One region of the Mesorhizobium sp. WSM4310 genome, then DNA from elsewhere that is predicted to be linked to it. Evidence: predicted binding sites of a transcription regulator. Region 1 holds the regulator's gene; each other region holds the start of a gene.
The links. Region 1 encodes PhoB, which activates phosphate uptake and scavenging genes when phosphate is short. Its sites were predicted from a motif close to TGTCATNNANCTGTCAT; they were not measured.
Positions count from the first base shown of each region.

Region 2: the regulator PhoB is predicted to act here: its motif matches at 4,952-4,968, upstream of FJV80_RS30175 (ceramide glucosyltransferase).
Region 3: the regulator PhoB is predicted to act here: its motif matches at 3,832-3,848, upstream of FJV80_RS24225 (RNA degradosome polyphosphate kinase).

Region 1 covers NZ_VFTA01000047.1:872-7,422, reverse strand. The annotation lists gene pstS (phosphate ABC transporter substrate-binding protein PstS) at 1-206, shown strand, start outside; gene pstC (phosphate ABC transporter permease subunit PstC) at 273-1,256, shown strand; gene pstA (phosphate ABC transporter permease PstA) at 1,260-2,111, shown strand; gene pstB (phosphate ABC transporter ATP-binding protein PstB) at 2,108-2,911, shown strand; gene phoU (phosphate signaling complex protein PhoU) at 2,937-3,644, shown strand; gene phoB (phosphate regulon transcriptional regulator PhoB) at 3,664-4,353, shown strand; gene FJV80_RS30875 (hypothetical protein) at 4,442-4,705, opposite strand; gene FJV80_RS30870 (ROK family protein) at 4,795-6,039, opposite strand; gene xylF (D-xylose ABC transporter substrate-binding protein) at 6,313-6,551, shown strand, end outside.
Region 2 covers NZ_VFTA01000044.1:7,452-14,002, reverse strand. The annotation lists gene araD1 (AraD1 family protein) at 1-851, shown strand, start outside; gene FJV80_RS30185 (2'-deoxycytidine 5'-triphosphate deaminase) at 1,101-2,195, opposite strand; SAM riboswitch at 2,334-2,411, shown strand; gene FJV80_RS30180 (O-succinylhomoserine sulfhydrylase) at 2,468-3,658, shown strand; gene FJV80_RS30175 (ceramide glucosyltransferase) at 3,692-4,843, opposite strand; gene apaG (Co2+/Mg2+ efflux protein ApaG) at 5,072-5,464, shown strand; gene FJV80_RS30165 (Hsp33 family molecular chaperone) at 5,502-6,533, opposite strand.
Region 3 covers NZ_VFTA01000026.1:1,767-8,317, reverse strand. The annotation lists gene FJV80_RS24250 (amino acid ABC transporter permease) at 1-598, shown strand, start outside; gene FJV80_RS24245 (amino acid ABC transporter ATP-binding protein) at 622-1,425, shown strand; gene FJV80_RS24240 (TIGR02117 family protein) at 1,534-2,199, shown strand; gene FJV80_RS24235 (FAD-dependent monooxygenase) at 2,265-3,503, opposite strand; gene FJV80_RS24230 (zinc-finger domain-containing protein) at 3,523-3,768, opposite strand; gene FJV80_RS24225 (RNA degradosome polyphosphate kinase) at 3,997-6,198, shown strand; gene ppx (exopolyphosphatase) at 6,198-6,551, shown strand, end outside.

The DNA.
Region 1 (6,551 bases):
CCTGGGTCCTGATCCACAAGGCTCCGGATGATGCCGCTGCCACCGGCGAAGCCCTGAAGTTCTTTGCATGGGCCTACAAGGACGGCAAGGAAACCGCCAAGGCGCTCGACTACGTCTCGATCCCCGACAGCGTCGTCGACCTGGTCAAGGCTTCGTGGAAGGCCGACATCCAGGCCGGCGGCAAGCCCGTCTACGTTGGCGAGTAACATCCTCCAAAGGAGCGCCGCGCCCGCGGCGCTCCTTTTCCTTCAACCGAAAGAGCCGAGCTTGACATGAGCGCTGTCCAGGAAGCCTTGCCAGCCGTTAGAAGTTCGCGCGATGCCACCGTTCGACGGTTCGCACTGACCGACGCAATCTTCCACGCGACAACCCGCGCCGCCGCGATATTGGTGCTGGTCCTGCTCGGCGGCGTTGCGATCTCGCTGTTTGCCGGTTCCTGGCAAGCCCTGTCGACCTTCGGCTTTTCCTTCCTGACCAGCGAAAGCTGGAACCCGGTGACGGAGAAGTTCGGCGCCCTGGCGCCGATCTACGGCACCATCATCACCTCGGCCATCGCCATCCTGATCGCCGTGCCGCTCGGCATCGGCATTGCCATCTTCCTCACCGAGCTTTGCCCACGCCCGCTGCGGCGTCCGATCGGCATGGCGGTTGAACTGCTGGCGGGCATCCCTTCGATCATCTACGGCATCTGGGGCCTGTTCGTGCTGGCGCCGTTTCTGCAGACGACGGTGCAGCCCTTCATCATCAGCGTGTTCCACGGCATTCCGGGCCTCAACAGCCTGTTCGCAGGCCCTCCTTACGGCATCGGCCTGCTGACCTCGGCGATGATCCTGGCCATCATGATTCTGCCTTTCATCACCTCGATCACCAAGGACGTCTTCGATACGGTGCCGTCGGTGCTGAAGGAATCGGCCTATGGCATCGGCTGCACGACCTGGGAGGTCACGCGCCGGGTCGTCATTCCCTACACCCGCATCGGCATCATGGGCGGCGTCATGCTCGCCCTCGGCCGCGCCCTCGGTGAAACGATGGCGGTGACCTTCGTCATCGGCAACGCGCACCGCATCTCGACGTCGCTGTTTGCGCCGGCAACGACCATCTCGGCGACCATCGCCAACGAATTCACCGAAGCGGTCGGCGACCTCTACACTTCCTCGCTGGTCGCGCTCGGCCTCATCCTGTTCGTTATCACCTTCCTGATCCTTGCCATCGCCCGCTACATGCTGATGCGCATCGACGCCCGCACGGGAGCCTGACCGATGTCGACAGCCGCATCGCTTCACCAGAGCCGCAAGCGCAAGAATGGCGTGATGATGGCGCTGTGCGTCATCGCCGCCTGCATCGGCCTTGCCTGGCTGGCGTTGATCCTTGGCGCCTTGCTCTACAAGGGCCTGGCCGGCGTCTCCCTCTCGGTCTTCACGGAAATGACGCCGCCGCCCGGCGACGCCGGCGGCCTGCTCAATGCCATCTACGGCAGCATCGTGATGACCATCATCGGCATCATCGTCGGCACGCCGATCGGCGTGCTGGCCGGCACCTATATGGCCGAATATGGCCGCTTCTCGAAGCTCACCACGGTAGTGCGCTTCATCAACGACATCCTTCTGTCGGCGCCGTCGATCATCATCGGCCTGTTCGTCTATGAGCTGATGGTGCGGCCGATGGGGCATTTCTCGGCGATCGCCGGTGCCGTGGCACTCGCCATCCTGGTCATCCCCGTCGTCGTGCGCACCACCGAGGACATGCTCAACCTGGTGCCCAACGCCTTGCGCGAAGCCGGCACCGCGATCGGCGCGCCGCGCTGGGTGGTCATCCGCTCGGTTGCCTATCGTGCCGCGCTTTCGGGCATCGTCACCGGCATATTGCTGGCCATCGCCCGCATCTCCGGCGAAACCGCACCGCTTCTTTTCACGGCGCTGAACAACCAGTTCTGGTCGAGCAATCTCAACGCGCCGATGGCCAGCCTGCCTGTCACCATCTTCCAGTTCGCTCTCAGCCCCTATGAGGAATGGCAGCAGCTGGCCTGGACCGGTGCACTCATAATCACATTGACGGTTCTCGCGCTCAGCATCTTTGCGCGCAGCCTGACCGGACGCAGAGAGGACAAATGAGCCAGATGTTGTCTCCAGACATGACGATCGCCGCAGAGGCGGCGACCAAGGCCAAGATCGAGGTCAAGAACCTCAATTTCTACTACGGCCAGTCGAAGGCGCTGAAGGACATCACGCTGTCGCTGCCCGAGCGCAGCGTCACCGCCTTCATCGGCCCGTCGGGTTGCGGAAAGTCGACGCTGCTGCGCGTCTTCAACCGCATCTACGAGCTTTATCCCAAGCAGACCGCCGAGGGCCAGGTGCTGCTCGACGGCCAGAACGTTCTCGACCGCTCGCAGGACCTCAACCTGCTGCGCACCAAGATCGGCATGGTGTTCCAGAAGCCGACGCCGTTCCCGATGTCGATCTACGAGAACATCGCTTTCGGCGTCAGGCTCTACGAGAAGATCAGCAAGGCCGAGATGGACGGCCGCGTCGAGCAGGCGCTCAAGCGCGCGGCACTGTGGACCGAGGTCAAGGACAAGCTCAATGCTAGCGGCCTCAGCCTGTCGGGCGGCCAGCAGCAGCGGCTGTGCATCGCCCGCACCGTGGCGGTGAAGCCAGAAGTCATCCTGCTCGACGAGCCTGCCTCGGCGCTCGACCCGCTGTCGACCGCCAAGATCGAGGAGCTGATCGACGAGCTGCAGGCCGACTACACGATCGTCATCGTCACCCACAACATGCAGCAGGCGGCGCGCGTCTCGAAGCAGACCGCCTTCATGTATCTGGGCGAACTGGTCGAATTCGACCGCACCGAGAAGATCTTCACGTCGCCCCGCGAGAAGCGCACGCAAGACTACATAACCGGCCGCTTCGGCTGATCGCACGCATACGAGGACCAGGATCATGGCCGAACACACAGTCGCAGCCTTCGACGAGGATCTCGGACAGATCAGCAGGCTGATCAGCGACATGGGCGATCTCGCCGGCTCGATGGTCGGCGGCGCCACCAAGGCGCTGCTGAACTCCGACAATGCGCTCGCCCAGCGCGTCGTCTCCGACGACGCCATCATGGATGCGCGCCAGCGCGAACTCGACGACCGCGCCATCACGCTGATCGCCAAGCGCCAGCCGATGGCCGATGATCTGCGCCATGTCGTCGGCTCGATCCGCATGGCCGGCGATCTCGAACGCATTGGCGACCTTGCCAAGAACATCGCCAAGCGCGTCGGCACTGTCGGCCTCAGCGCCACGCCGCGCGACCTCTCGCATTCCATCGACGCCATGGCGCAGCTGGTGCTGATCCAGGTGCAGGGCGTGATCGAGGAGTATGCGGCGCGCGATGCCGCGGCACTGGCGAAGCTGCGCGCCGACGATGAGCGCATCGACGTCAAATACACCTCCGTCTTCCGCGAACTGCTGACCTATATGATGGAGGATCCGCGCAACATCACGGCTTGCACGCATCTGTTGTTCTGCGCCAAGAATCTCGAACGCATCGGCGACCACGTGACCAACATCGCCGAGAATGCGTACTATGTCCTGACCGGTACGCAGCTGCCCGCCAACCGTCCAAAACAGGACGAGACGGCGATGTCGGCGCCGGCGGCCTGAGCGCAGGGGTAACCAACCGATGATCGCACCACGCATCATGGTGGTGGAGGACGAGGAGCCGCTCGGCGTGCTCCTCCGCTACAATCTGGAATCGGAGGGTTACCAGGTCGAGGTGGTGACACGCGGCGACGAAGCCGAAATCCGCCTGCAGGAGAACGTGCCCGACCTGCTCGTGCTCGACTGGATGGTGCCGGCGGTATCCGGCATCGAACTCTGCCGGCGATTGCGGATGCGGCCCGAGACCGAGCGGCTGCCGATCATCATGCTGACCGCGCGGGGCGAGGAAAGCGACCGTGTACGCGGGCTTTCCACCGGCGCCGACGACTATCTGGTCAAGCCGTTCTCGACGCCGGAATTCATGGCCCGCATCAAGGCGCTGCTGCGCCGCGCCAAGCCGGAAGTGCTGTCCAGCGTGCTCAAGGTCGGCGATATCGTGCTCGACCGTGAATCGCACCGGGTCTACCGCAAGAAGAGCGAGATCCGGCTCGGGCCGACCGAATTCCGCCTGCTCGAATTCATGATGCGCCATCCTGGCCGCGTGTTCTCGCGCAGCCAGCTGCTCGACAATGTCTGGGGCGAGACGATCTACATCGACGAGCGTACCGTGGACGTGCATGTCGGCCGGTTGCGCAAGGCGGTCAACAATGGTCGCATGCCGGATGTCATCCGTACCATTCGTGGGGCGGGCTACGCGATCCGGGAAGACTAGAGCTTGCCTCATCCCGATAAAATCGGGATGAGGCTCCAAGATCGAAACTCCAATCAGCAGGTAGTCGCCAATGCCGTGAAGAGGGTGATCAGCGGACTTCGACTTCTCCCAACAGATGTTGCCGCCTCATCTCCTCTTCGACCCATACAGCAACGCGCTGGAGCTTTGAATGTTTGATGTCTCGAATGATCAGCTGCGTAGTGGCCGCGTCGACCTCGCCGATAATAATTTCGCCCCAGCCGTTGGTTCGCAGGAAGCGGTAGACGTCCTCGCCGAAGTTGCGAACACGATGGACGAGGCCGTAAAACTCGGCCTGATCTATGTTGAAGTTGATCACCAACGAACGGGACATCAGCAGATCATACAGGCAGACACATTGCCAATTGATGTCGCAACGGGCCGAACGCGGTCGTTCAGAATGATCGAGTTTCGCCCTGACCGTCAGGCAACGTTCTTTCCGGCACCCGTTCTTGCCTGCACGCCCGGCGCGAAAATCTCCTGGTCGACGAAGGTCAGCGCGCGCATGGCGCAACCTTCGCGGATCAGCGGCAGTTCGTTCGGTTCGGTGTCGAAGGAGATCGATTCCGAGTGCTGACCACCGGCGGTCTGGGCGATCGCCTCGCGCAATGCCGGCTCGATCAGATCGAAGGCGGCGGCGCTGACGCCGACCATGGCAACGGGCGCCGGATCGATCAGCGCGAACAGGCTGCCGAGGCCGTAACCCAGTGCCTCGCCGGCCTTGCGATAGGCTTCGCGCTCGGGCCCGTCCCGTTCCCGTGCCGTCGCGGCCAGCGCCCGCATCTGCGCGTCGCTGACATCGGCCACCGGCTCGGTGTCCTCGCCGAGCTGCCTGGCATTGCGCCAGATGGCGTAATTGCCGGCATAGGCCTCGACACAGCCGCGCCGCCCGCAGCGGCAGAGCGCGCCGCCGGGCCGATGGATCATGTGGCCGAACTCGCCGCCCGAGGAATGGGTGCCGGTGAACAGCTCGCCCTTCAGCACCAGCCCCATGCCGATGCCGTGCGAAAGCAGGATGGCGATGAAGTCGTCGCGGTAGCGCTCGGGATCGCGCCTGCGCAGCGCCACCGCCATCATGTTGCAGTCGTTTTCCATGGTGGCGGGGATGCCGAACTCGGCTTCGAGTATGTCGGCGAAGGCGATGTCGGTCTGCGGCGTGATCGGCGACCACAGCATCGCCCGGGCCTCGGTATCGGTGATGCCCTGGATCGCCAACGCGATGCGGGCGACGCTGCGCACGTCAATGTCGGGATCCTCGAGGCGCCGCCTTACGATGGCCACGCATTCGCCGATCAGCGCCTCGCGCGACATGGTCAGCGTGTCCAGCCGGCGCTGTTCTTCCGATATCACCTGGCCGGCATAGTCGATGACTGCGACCGACAGGAAATTCAGCGACAGCACCACGGTCATCACAGCCGCGGCCTCCGGAGTGAGGCCGAGGCCGACCTGCGGCCTGCCGCGTTTCAGCGCGCCGGCCTCGCTCGGCTTGCCCTCGGCCAGGATGCCTTCGCCGATCAGGTCTGAGGAAATCGCCGATATGGTCGAATGGCTGAGGCCGGTGGTCGCGGCGATCTCGGTGCGTGAGGGCCGGCCAGCCTGGCGCACGGCCGCGATCACCATCGCGCGGTTGCGCCGGCGCAGATCGTCGTGGCGGATTCCGACCGACATGTTTTTTCACATCCTCCCGGTCGCCGCGGTTCTTCCGGCCTCCCTCGAACGCTGCCGGCGACACGGTCAAATACTGGCAGAAGCGGCCGGTGCTGTCATTTATTTATTGCGAAGCTCGAAAAAAATTCAGAGGGACATCAAAATCCATCAGAATCGTTGTTGACAGCGTTCCGGTGTTGGATCAGTGTTTTTTCGAGGCTCGAAAAAATAGGGCCTCTGTGCCGGCCTTAGGGCCAGTTTGGTCGCGCCATACGCGGCGCAGGGAGGAATATCATGAAGAGATTCACGGCCGCCATCCTGGCGGGTGTCGCCATGTCGCTGACGCTTGCGTCGGTCGCGCAGGCGAAAGACAAGGTCATCGGCGTTTCGTGGTCCAACTTCCAGGAAGAGCGCTGGAAGACCGACGAGGCCGCCATGAAGAAGGCGATTGAGGCCGCCGGCGACAAGTACATTTCCGCCGACGCGCAGTCCAATCCCGGCAAGCAGCTTACCGATGTCGAGAGCCTGATCTC
Region 2 (6,551 bases), on a different contig from region 1:
CCCTGATCGAGCGCAAGGGGCTCGGCGAGACGGTCGACCTCGATGCCGCCTACAAGAAGGGGCGGCTGTTGTCGCCGATCAATCACCCCGACCCGGCGCATCTGCACCTCACCGGCACCGGCCTGACCCATCTCGGCTCGGCGGCGACGCGCGATTCCATGCACAAGAAGCTCAGCACCGATGGCGAGGAGCAGCTCACTGATTCCATGAAGATGTTCCGCATGGGACTGGAGGGGGGCAAGCCCGCCAAGGGCCAGGTCGGCGTGCAGCCGGAATGGTTCTACAAGGGCAACGGCACGATGGCCGTGGCGCCGGGTGCCGCACTCCTGTCACCGGCCTTCGCCAAGGACGCCGGCGAGGAACCAGAGATCGCCGGCATCTATGTCATCGGCGATGACGGCGCCGCCTTCCGCGTCGGCTTCACGCTGTCGAACGAGTTTTCCGACCACGTGACCGAGCGGGTGAACTATCTCTTCCTCGCCCACTCCAAGCTGCGCAACGCCTCGTTCGGACCGGAGATCCTGATCGGCGACCTGCCTTCCGACATCCGCGGCACCTCGCGCATCGTGCGCGACGGCAAGACGCTATGGGAAAAGCCGTTCCTGTCGGGCGAAGCGAACATGTCGCACACCATCGCCAATCTGGAACACCATCACTTCAAATATTCGGCGTTCCGCCAGCCGGGCGACGTGCATGTGCATATGTTCGGCACCGCGACACTGTCCTTCGCCGACGGCGTCAAGACCGAGGCCGGCGATGTGTTCGAGATTGAGGCCGGGGATTTCGGCCTGCCGCTGCGCAACCCGCTCGAGATCGAAAAACCAGTGAAGGTGGCGGTGAAGGCGCTTTGAGATAGCGCCAATATCCTGGGAGAGAAAATGAACGGGATGGGGCTTGGTTTCATCTTAGCGGGCTTGGCCCTATCCCTCGCCTGTTCTTCCTCCGTGGCTTACAGCGCCGGGCGGCGCCTGCCGCCGACAGGATCCATTTCGAGATCTGCATTTTCTTGTTCGCCTTGAGCGCCGCCATACCGGCGACCGACAGGCCAGCCACGCATGATGTGCCGGCAGGCAAGTATCTTGCCTGGCGGCAATCGGGGTTCAGCGCGCGGCGCGGAAATGCTTGGAGAGCTTCAGGCCCTGTGCCTGGTAGTTGGAGCCGAGATCGGTGCCGTAGAGCGCCTGCGGCCGCTTCAGCATGTGCTCGTAGACCAGCCGGCCGACGATCTGGCCATGGTCGAGGATGAACGGCACTTCGTGGCTGCGCACTTCAAGCACCGCCCGGCTGCCGGTGCCACCGGCCGCCGAATGGCCGAAGCCCGGATCGAAGAAGCCGGCATAATGGACGCGAAATTCGCCGACCAGCGGGTCGAAGGGCGTCATCTCGGCAGCATAGAGCGGCGGCACATGCACCGCCTCCTGGCTGACGAGAATGTAGAATTCGTCCGGATCGAGCACCAGTTCGCCGGCACCGCTCTTGTGGATGGGTTCCCAGAAATCGACGACGTCCTGCGCGGCGCGCTTGTCGACATCGACAAGGCCGGTGTGATGCTTGCCGCGATAGCCGACCAGCCCGTCACCGTCGCCCTTGAGATCGATCGACAGCGCGATGCCGCCGCCCGAAATATTCGGCGGCTCGGTGGCGACCAGCATCTGCGCGCGGTGCAATTCATGCAATTCGGCTTCCGAGAGCAGCGCGTTGCCGGTGCGGAAGCGGATCTGCGACAGGCGCGAGCCGGTGCGCACGACGATCGGGAAGGTGCGCGGGCTGACTTCCAGGTAAAGCGGACCGTTGTAGCCGGCGGCGATCTTGTCGAACTCGTGGCCACGGTCGGTCATGACGCGGGTGAAAATGTCGAGCCGCCCGGTCGAACTCTTCGGATTGGCCGAGGCGGACACGGTTGGGGGCAGCGCAAGGCTTTCCAGCAGCGGCACGATGTAAACACAGCCCGTTTCCAGCACGGCGCCATCGGCGAGGCTGAACTCATGCAGCTTCAGCCGATCGAGTTTGTCGGCAACCCGATGATCCGGACCCGGCAGGAAGGACGCCCGCACCCGCCAGGCCTTGTCGCCGAGCCTGAGATCGAGGCTGGCCGGCTGGATCTGGTCGGCATCGAGCGCGCGCGGCGACTTCAGCGCGCCGGACTGGAACAGCGCCGAGATATCCTGATCGGGAAGAATGCCTGTCTGCCGCAAGGCTCCGCTCCTAGGCCAGACGATTTTCCTGCCGCAGGTTCTCCCCGCAAAACCGTGAAACAGTTTTGCGGAACCTGCTTGGTACAAACCTCTTAATGAAGCCGGCAATTGACGCAAGCGTGGTACGGGTCTAAAGGGTCGTTATCCCGTGGTGATTTGGCCGGTCGGCTTGCAGCCACGTTAAACAAGTCGCTAAAGGACCGTTGGCCGCGAGGCCGTATGGACCGGTTGCGACTTTCGCGACCGGTTTTTTTGTGTCTGGAACAAAAGCAATGAGCAGCAAGAAGCGCAACTGGAAGCCTCAAACAGCCCTCGTGCATGGCGGAACCCTGCGTTCCGGCTTCGGCGAGACCTCCGAGGCGATGTACCTAACCCAGGGCTATGTCTATCAAACGGCGCAAGCCGCCGAAGCCCGCTTCAAGGGCGAGGAGCCGGGCTTCATCTATTCGCGCTACGCCAATCCGACCGTCGACATGTTTGAAAAGCGCATGTGTGCGCTCGAAGGCGCCGAGGATGCGCGCGCCACGGCATCGGGCATGGCGGCGGTGACGGCGGCCCTTCTTTGCAGCGTCAAGGCCGGTGACCACATCGTGGCGGCGCGCGCGCTGTTCGGCTCCTGCCGTTGGGTGGTCGAGACGCTGGCACCGCGCTACGGCATCGAGGCGACGCTGGTCGACGGCACCGATATCGCCAACTGGGAAAAGGCGGTCAGGCCCAACACCAAGCTGTTCTTCCTGGAAAGCCCGACCAATCCGACATTGGAAGTGGTCGACATCGCCGCTGTGGCTGCGCTCGCCAATTCGATCGGCGCGCGGCTTGTCGTCGACAATGTCTTTGCCACGCCTCTCCAGCAGAAGCCGTTGCAGCTCGGCGCGCATATCGTCGTCTATTCGGCCACCAAGCACATCGATGGCCAGGGCCGCTGTCTCGGCGGCGTGATCCTGTCGGACAAGAAGTGGATCGACGAGAATTTGCATGACTATTTCCGCCACACCGGCCCCAGCCTGTCGCCCTTCAACGCCTGGACACTGCTGAAGGGCCTGGAGACACTGCCGCTGCGTGTGCGCCAGCAGACGGAGAGCGCCGGCAAGATCGCGGATTTCCTCGCCGAGCAGCCGCAGATTGCCCGCGTCATCTATCCCGGCCGCGCCGACCATCCGCAGGCCGAGATCGTCAAGAAGCAGATGTCGGGCGGCTCGACGCTGATCTGCCTCGACGTCAAGGGCGGCAAGCAGGCGGCTTTCGCCCTGCAGAACGCGCTCGACATCGTGCTGATCTCGAACAATCTCGGCGACGCCAAGAGCCTGATCACCCATCCGGCGACGACCACGCACAAGAATTTGAGCGAAGAGGCGCGCGCCGAACTCGGCATCGGGCCAGGAACGCTCAGGCTGTCGGTCGGCCTGGAGGATACCGACGACCTTCTGGAAGACATCGCCCAGGCGCTGAAGGCCGCCGAATAGGGAGCCGTCGAGGCAGCGTCGTCCGCGCCGCGATCAGGCGCGCGACGACGCATCTTCCAGTTCGGCGGCCTTGGTGCCGATGATTATCGCATTGCCGCGCCAGTCGACGGCGCCGCCGAGCCAGCCGCGCGCCCACATGGTTGGAAGCATCAAGTCCCGCGCAATCATCGCCGCGACCGTGCGCGGCGACAGGTGCCAGCCCTCGGACCAGGCCAGGGCGCATTCCGGTAGATAAAAGGCCGCCAGCACGGCGATGGCCGTCAGCGGCAGGCTGAAGCCGGCGCTTGCCGCCGCAACCAGCGCAAGCGCCAGCGGCACCACCGCGCCCGTCAGGATTTCCGGCGCGAAGAACCGCGGGAAGGTTACGCGGCGCAGGCGCGCCCAGCGGGCCTGGCGTGACCAGATCGTGCCAAGCGTGCGCCTGCCAAGCGGCTGCTCGAAGGGTGCCGCGACGAGATTGACGCATAGGCCAAGCCCATTGACCAGCTTGGTCGCGGCGGCGTCCTCGGCGATTTCGGCGGCCAGCGCGCGGATGCCGCCATTGGCATCCAGCATCGGCTTGTTCCACAACATGCTCTTGCCCTGGGCGAAGCCAAGGCCGAGCGCCTCGCCGGCATATTGCCAGCGGGCCTGCAGCGTGTTGAGGAAGGCGCATTCGACCTCGGCCCAGAAGCCCTCCAGCCGCGAGCCGATCGGTGTCGAGCAGACAAGGCCGGTATCCGGCTGCCACGCCGCCATCAGATGCTGGATGTAGTCTCTCGGCATCAGCACGTTGGAGTCGGCGAGGACGACCCAGTTGTGCCGCGCGGCTTCCCAACCCTTGACGCAATTGTTGAGCTTGGGATTGGCGCTGACGCGGTCGTCACCGATCAACAGCCGGGCCGGCACTTTTGGAAAGCGGCCAAGGGCGGCGCGGATCAACCTGACCACCGGATCGTCGCCATGGGCAACGCAGAAGATCAGCTCGTAGCGCGGCCAGTCGAGCGAGAAAGCGCGCTCCAGCGTCTCCTGCGTGAACGGCTCGACGCCGCGCGAGGGTATGACGATCGATACCGGCGGCGATTTGCCGGCCGGCGGTGCGATCGTGGTGCGCCGTCTCAGCTGTGAGGCGGCGAGCAGAATGCTGGCGAGGTTTGAGGCAATGAGAGCGGACGACAGCGAGGCGGTTATGAGAGTGAGTTCCATCGAGATCCGGTCACTCCAGAAAAACCAGCCGGTGTGGCGGCCGTTTTCGACAGTTCGACAGAGCGCCCGAGTCGCCCGGCATTGGTCGGCGCACCCCATCATTGTCATGTGTCACTTAAATGACATTCTTTGCCGGCACCTGCGTTTCAAGACGAGGCGCGACAAGACGCGCTCGTTGATCTGCTCGCCGGGAGCGCCGAAAGGTATCGGATCGTTTTGGAGCCGCTTATGTACCGCGCCGTCACGCGCAACATCGAAGTGCAGGTCAGGCCGTTCTACCTCGAGGACCGCTCCGATCCTTCCGAGAACCGCTATGTCTGGGGTTATCAGATAACGATCGACAACCAGTCGGACGAATTCGTGCAGCTTCTGTCGCGTTATTGGCACATCACCGACGGTGCCGGCCGGGTCGAGGAAGTGCGTGGCCCGGGCGTCGTCGGCGACCAGCCCGAACTCAATCCCGGCGACAGCTATCAATACACGTCCGGCTGCCCGCTCTCGACGCCATCAGGCATCATGGTCGGGCACTACACGATGCGCAACAAGCGCGGCGAGACTTTCGACATCGCCATCCCGGCATTTTCGCTGGATCTGCCGGGGACCAGGCGTACGGTGAATTAGCGTCCTTCTCCCCGTTTTACGAGGAGAAGGACTGGCTTTATTGCGCGGCAAATTCCGCCGGATCGAAGTCGTACTGTGTCGAGCAGAATTCGCAGGCGACGTGGATGCCGCCCTCCTCGGTGCTGTCCTTGATCTCCTGCGCGGAGAAGCCCTCGAGGATGCCGCGGATCTTGTCGCGCGAGCATGAGCACTGGTCGGCGACGGGAACGCCGCCGAAAACCCGCACGCCATGCTCGTGGAACAGGCGATAGAGCAGCCGTTCGGTACCGATCGTCGGATCGATCAGCTCAGTCGGCTCGATGGTGCCGAGCAGCGCCAGCAATTCCTGCCAGGAATTGTCGGTGGGATCATGGATCTCCTCGCGCGGATCGCCATCGCCGCCGTGCAGGTCCGGAACGCGCATGCGATCGGACGCCTGCGGCAGGAACTGCGCCAGGATACCGCCGGCGCGCCATTGTTCGCGCGCGCCGCCGACGCCGGGCGTCAACAGCTTGGCCACGGACAGCCTGATATCCGTCGGGATCTGCTCCGACTGGCGGAAATAGGTGCGCGCCGCGTCTTCCAGCGTTTCGCCGTCGAGCTGGACGATACCCTGATAGCGCTGCGTATGGGCGCCCTGGTCGATGGTCAGTGCCAGCACGCCGCCGCCGAGCAGTGTCTGCTGGGACGTTTCGCCTGCGGCGACCAGTGCCTCGAGGCGATCGGCATCGAAGCGCGCATAGGCACGCAGCGCCGACGGCGTGGTGAAATCCGCCACCAGCATGTCGACCGGCCCATCGGTGCGGGTCTGCAGGATGAACTTGCCCTCGAATTTGAGCGAGGTGCCGAGCAGCACCGTCAGCACACAGGCTTCCGCCAGAAGGCGCGCGACCGGCTCGGGATAATCGTGGCGGCTGAGAATGGCGTCGAGCATCGGCCCGAGTTGCACGGTACGGCCGCGTACGTCGAGCGGGCCGACCTCGAACGGCACGACATGGTCGTCGCCGGCATAGCCGAACTCGCCGAGTTTGGGGTGATGTTCAGTCACTTGATGCGTTTCCAACATGACAAAGCTCCAGGGCGCGGCCATGCCGCCCCCTGGGGTGCA
Region 3 (6,551 bases), on a different contig from region 1:
TGCCGTGTCGTTGCCGCTGGGCACAGTGCTGGCGCTCGGCCGGCGTTCGAAAATGCCGATCATCAAGACGCTGTGCGTGATCTTCATCGAAACGGTGCGTGGCATCCCGCTGATCACCGTCCTGTTCTTCGTCAGTGTCATGCTGCCGCTGTTCCTGCCCGCGGGCGTCACTTTCGACAAGTTCCTGCGGGCGCTGATCGGCGTGTCGCTGTTTGCCGCCGCCTATATGGCCGAAGTCGTGCGTGGCGGCCTGCAGGCGATCCCCAAAGGCCAATATGAAGGCGCCGATTCACTCGGGCTCGGCTATTGGCAGAAGATGGGGCTGATCGTACTGCCGCAGGCGCTGAAGCTGGTCATTCCCGGCATCGTCAACACCTTCATCGGCATGTTCAAGGACACCAGCCTGGTCCTCATCATCTCGATGTTCGACCTGCTTGGCGTCGTCAAGCAGAACTTCTCGGACGCCAACTGGGCGACGCCGCAAACGGCCAGGTCCGGCCTAGTGTTCGCCGCCTTCGTCTTCTGGCTGTTCTGTTTCGGCATGTCGCGCTATTCAATGTACACCGAACGCCGGCTCGACACCGGCCACAAACGCTAACAAAAGAATAAGGGGACCCTGTCATGGCCACCGAAAACGCCGTCAGCGCCGAAGAGATCAAGGTCAACGCCGCCAAGATGCACATCTCGACCACCGATGTCGCCATCGACATCATCGCCATGCACAAATGGTACGGCGAGTTCCATGTGCTGAAGGACATCAATCTGAAAGTGATGCGCGGCGAGCGCATCGTCATCTGCGGCCCGTCGGGTTCCGGCAAATCGACGATGATCCGCTGCATCAACCGGCTGGAAGAGCATCAGAAGGGCAAGATCATCGTCGACGGCAAGGAACTGACCAACGATCTGAAGAAGATCGACGAGGTGCGCCGCGAGGTCGGCATGGTGTTCCAGCACTTCAACCTGTTCCCCCACTTGACCATCCTGGAGAACTGCACGCTGGCGCCGATCTGGGTGCGCAAGACACCGAAGAAGCAGGCCGAGGAAATCGCCATGCACTTCCTCAAGCGGGTCAAGATCCCGGAACAGGCCAACAAATATCCTGGCCAGCTTTCCGGCGGCCAGCAGCAGCGCGTGGCCATCGCACGTTCGCTGTGCATGAACCCGCGCATCATGCTGTTCGATGAGCCGACCTCGGCGCTCGACCCGGAAATGATCAAGGAAGTGCTGGAGACGATGGTTGGTCTGGCCGAGGAAGGCATGACCATGCTGTGCGTCACCCACGAGATGGGCTTTGCGCGGAAAGTCGCCAACCGCGTGATCTTCATGGATCAGGGCCAGATCGTCGAGCAGAACACGCCGGCCGAGTTCTTCGACCACCCGCGCCACGAGCGCACGAAACTGTTCCTCAGTCAGATCCTGCACTGAGCGGTTCCACACCGAGCGCAAGAGCCCCGCCGCACATCCCCCGGCCGCAATGCGGCCGGGCTCTTTGCTTGCGGATCCGCTGATGCGGTTGGCGGCGGGGCGTCATCGATGAGAAAAGTCCTGCGTTTCCTCTTCATGGTGCTGGCCGCGATCGTGCTTGCGGCGACCCTCGGCACGCTGGTGCCGCGCCCGCTCTGGCCGGCGGCGTCGGCGGGCGAGGGCACGCGGCATATACTGGTGCTGAAGAACCCGATCCATACCGATATCGCCATTCCGGCGGACGCCGCCGTACGCAAGCGCTTCCACTTCCTGGCAGACGCCGGGCTGCCGTCCGATGCGCCGGAAGTGCGCTACATCGTCTTCGGTTGGGGCGGCCGCGCCTTCTATCTGGAAACACCGACCTGGTCCGAGCTCAAGGCCGTTCCGGTGATGAAGGCGCTGACCCTCGACGCCTCGGTCATGCATGTGGATGTCGCTGGCGCTATCGTCGAACCGCATCCCGATGTTGCCGGCTTCGACATTGGTGATGATCAGTTCGCGGCGCTGCTCGATTTCATCGAAGCCAGTTTTCAGCAGGGGCCTGGCGGCCCGATCGTTATCGAGAATGCGGCCTACTCCAGCTTCGACCGCTTCTATGAGGCGAACGGCCATTTCAATGCGGTGGTCGGCTGCAACACCTGGACCGCCGCAGCGTTGCGTACCGCCGGCCTGCGCACCGGCTGGTGGAACCCGCTGCCGGTGTCGCTGGGATGGTCGATGCGGCTGTACAATTGAGACTCCGCGATGGTTCCAAGATCTGGCGCTGGCGCCAAAGCTATCCGGTTCTATTGCCTCGACACCTACCGCCTGACGACCTTCGGTTCCTCCCAACCATAAAGCCAGTCGAGGTCGGCAGCGAGCTTCTCCGCAGGCCGCGTCGCCAGCACGAGGTTGCGGGCCAGCGCCACCGGGCCTCGGGCGTGCCAGGCAAGCCGGTTGAGCGCGCCACGCTTAAGGACCTTCTCCACGCGCGGTCGCCGGAGATTTTCCCAGATGGTGAGGCTTTGGCGCGGATCGGCGCGAAAGTCGGCGACCAGCGTGGCAAGCGTCGCGGCATCCTCGATTGCCATTGCCGCGCCCTGCGCGGCGAACGGTGTCATCGCATGCGCGGCATCGCCGATCAGCGCAATGCCGGTTGGCATTGTCCAGGGCTGCTTCTGCTCCACGGTGTGCAGCGGCCAGGTCAACCATGGGCCGGCCATTTCCACCAGCTTGACGAGTCCTGGCGCGGTGCCGCGAATGGCGGCAGATAGGATGCCGGGATCGGCACGGCCGGACCAGCCCTCGGCGATGCGCTCGCCTTTGGTGAAGGCGACGAGATTGAAGGCGTCGCCCTTGCTGACGGGATAGGCGACCATATGGAAACCCGGATGCAGGAAAGTCGTGACGCAATCGGCCGCGCCGATCGAGGCAAAGGCTTGTCCGGCGCTGCTGTCGGCCGCAACGGTGGTGCGCCAGGCCAGCTCTCCCGAAAAACGGCTTCTTGGCGATGCCATCCTTTTTGCATCGACAAGCGCGCGCACCGACGACCAGACGCCATCGGCGCCGACCAGCAAGGAGCCCCGTTCCTCTGCCGTCTTGCCGCCGATCTCGACGGTCGCCGTGACACCATGGCCGCCAGTCGCAATTTTTTCGACGCGCGCCCCGAGCGTGAGATGGACATCAGGCATCTCTGCCACACACGCCATCAGCGCAGTCTGCAGGTCGGCGCGATGGGCGACGAGATAGGGAGCGCCCCAGCGGCTTTCACCTGATTGTCCCAACGGCACGCGCGCCAATTGGCGTAACGTCCTGGCATCCCTCAGCACCACGGCCTCTGGCCGCACCGTCGCCGGCAGCAGCCGGTCGAGCACGCTGAGGTCACGCAGGATGCGTGTGGCGTTGGGAGAAAGTTGGAGGCCGGCGCCTACGGCTTCCAGGCGCGGTGCTTGCTCGAACACCTGCACGCGATAGCCGCGTTTGGCAAAAGCAAGTGCGGCAGTCAGCCCTGCGACGCCCGCTCCGGCGATGACGATTTGCCGGGAGCGCTGGTCGTCCATCAGGTCCGTCGGGAAAGAATCAAGCGGCCTGGTCGATGTAAAGGCAGCCTGCCGGCAGCGTTTCCGTTGCCTTCAGCTTCGGCGAATAGCGGTAAAGCGTCGAGCAATAGGGGCAGACTTTTTCATTGTCGTCGCCCATGTCGAGAAACACATGCGGGTGGTCGAAAGGCGGATTGGCGCCCGTGCACATGAATTCCTTGACCCCGATGTCGATCGCCGGATGGCCGGCATCGTTCTGGAAATGGGGAATGGAACCGCCTGCCATCGTCGTCTCCTTAACGCAGTCTCGCATGCATCTGGATCATAACAGGTCTCTTTGCAAGATCGATGAAATGAAACTGTCGCAAAACCCTGTCAGAGGATAAGTTGAGCCGGTTAAGCGTGTGACCGCGGATGCCAAGCGATTCCGCGACTGATCACGCTTCACGAAGGCATGTTTGAGCGTTCATCGTCGTCTGGCGGCGCTCCAAGGGAACGGTTGTGGGCAGGGACAATGAACGAACTGAAGCCGGTGCAGAGCGAATTCGTCAATGTCGAGGTGGCCAATTCAGAGGGCGGCAACCCGGATCGCTTCGTCAACCGTGAGTTTTCCTGGCTGCAATTCAATCGCCGCGTTCTCGAGGAATCGCTGAACACCCACCATCCGCTGCTGGAACGCGTCCGCTTCCTGTCGATCTCCGCCGCCAATCTCGATGAATTCTTCATGGTGCGTGTCGCCGGCCTCGCCGGCCAGGTGCGCGAAGGCATTACGCTGAAAAGCCCTGACGGCCGCACCCCCGAACAGCAGCTCGAACAGCTGCTGCGCGAGGTCGAGCGGCTGCAGGAAGACCAGCAGAAGAGCCTTTCGGCGCTTACCGTGCTGCTCAACAAGGAAGGCATTGAGAGCATCACGCGCGATGCCCTGACCAAGGACGAGAAGGTCTGGCTGGAAGAGCATTTCCAGGACCAGGTGTTTCCGGTGCTTACCCCGCTGTCGATCGACCCGGCGCATCCGTTCCCGTTCATTCCCAATCTCGGCTTCTCGATGGCGCTGCAGCTGCGCCACCGCAAGAATGGCGAGGAGATGAGCGCGCTCCTGCGTCTGCCGGTGGCGCTGAAGCGCTTCATCCGGCTTCCCGATCGCAAGCACCATGTCCGCTTCATCCCGCTTGAGGAGGCGGTCGGTCTCTATATCGGCAAGCTGTTTCCGGGTTATGAGGTCAAGGGTTCCGGCACATTCCGCATCATCCGCGACAGCGATATCGAGGTCGAGGAGGAATCGGAAGATCTGGTGCGCCTGTTCGAGACGGCGCTGAAGCGCCGCCGCCGCGGCTCGGTGATCCGCATCGAGTTCGACAGGCTGATGCCTGCTGAACTGCGCGATTTCGTGGCCGGTGAGCTCGGCGTCTCGTCCAGCCGCATCAGCGTGCTGACCGGTCCGCTGGCGCTCAGCCAGATCTCCGAGATCGTCTCCGTCCCCCGCGACGACCTGAAGTTCACCCCCTACAATCCGCGCTTTCCTGAGCGTATCCGCGAGCATGGCGGCGACTGCTTTGCCGCTATCCGCGAGAAGGACATCATCGTCCACCACCCCTACGAATCCTTCGACGTCGTTGTGCAGTTCCTGCGCCAGGCGATGGCCGATCCGGAAGTGGTGGCGATCAAGCAGACGCTTTACCGAACCTCCAACGATAGCCCGATCGTGCGCGCGCTGGTCGACGCGGCCGAAGCCGGCAAGTCGGTGACCGCGTTGGTCGAGCTTAAGGCGCGTTTCGACGAGGAGGCCAACATCCGCTGGGCGCGCGACCTCGAGCGCGCCGGCGTGCAGGTCGTGTTCGGGTTCCTCGAGTTGAAGACCCACGCGAAAATGTCGCTGGTGGTGCGGCGCGAGGATGGCAAGCTGCGCAACTACGTGCATCTGGGCACCGGCAACTACCATCCGGTCACCGCGCGCATCTACACCGACCTGTCCTTCTTCACCACCGATCCGACGATCGCCCGCGACGTCGCCCAGCTGTTCAATTTCATCACCGGCTATGCCGAGCCGACCGCCGAAATGCGGCTGGCTATCTCGCCATTCACGCTGCGCAACCGCATCCTGCAGCACATTTCCGACGAAGTCGCGCATGCGCTGGAGGGAAAGCCGGCGCGCATCTGGATGAAGATGAACGCGCTGGTCGACCCGATCATCATCGACGCGCTCTATGATGCCAGCCGCGCCGGGGTCGAGATCGACCTCGTCGTGCGCGGCATATGCTGCCTGCGGCCGCAGGTGCCGGGCCTGTCGGAAAACATCAGGGTCAAGTCGATCGTCGGCCGCTTCCTCGAACACAGCCGTATCTATTGTTTTGGCAATGGCTATGGCCTGCCCTCGGACGAGGCGATCGTCTACATCTCCTCCGCCGACCTGATGCCGCGCAATCTCGACCGTCGCGTCGAGACCATGGTGCCGATCATCAATCCAACTGTGCATGAACAGGTTTTGGGCCAGATCATGCTGGGCAACATCATGGACAATCAGCAAAGTTTCGACGTATTGGCTGATGGAACCTCCCGGCGCGTGGTGCTGGAAGAGGGCGAGGAACCGTTCAACGCGCAGGAATATTTCATGACCAATCCGAGCCTGTCGGGACGGGGTGACGCGCTGAAGTCGCATGCGCCCAAGCGCATTGCGCAGTTCAAGCGCCGCAAGAAGAACGCTGCAGCGTCCGCCTGATGCTGTCTGATTCCCAGGGCCGGCTGCAGGACCGCCGACCGCTATCCATCATCGACATCGGGTCGAATTCGATTCGCCTCGTCGTCTATGAAGGGCTGGCGCGCTCGCCGACCATGCTGTTCAACGAAAAGATGCTCGCCGGTCTTGGCCGCGGCATCGTTTCGACCGGAAAGCTCGACCCCGAGGCGGTGACCCGCTCGATGGAAGAGTTCCGCCGCTTTCGCGCGCTGTCCGATCAGGCTGGCGCCGAGCATATTTATGTCCTGGCCACCGCCGCGGCGCGCGAGGCGATCAACGGTCCGGATTTCATCCATCGCGCCGAAGAGGTCCTCAAGACCGAGATCCGCGTGATC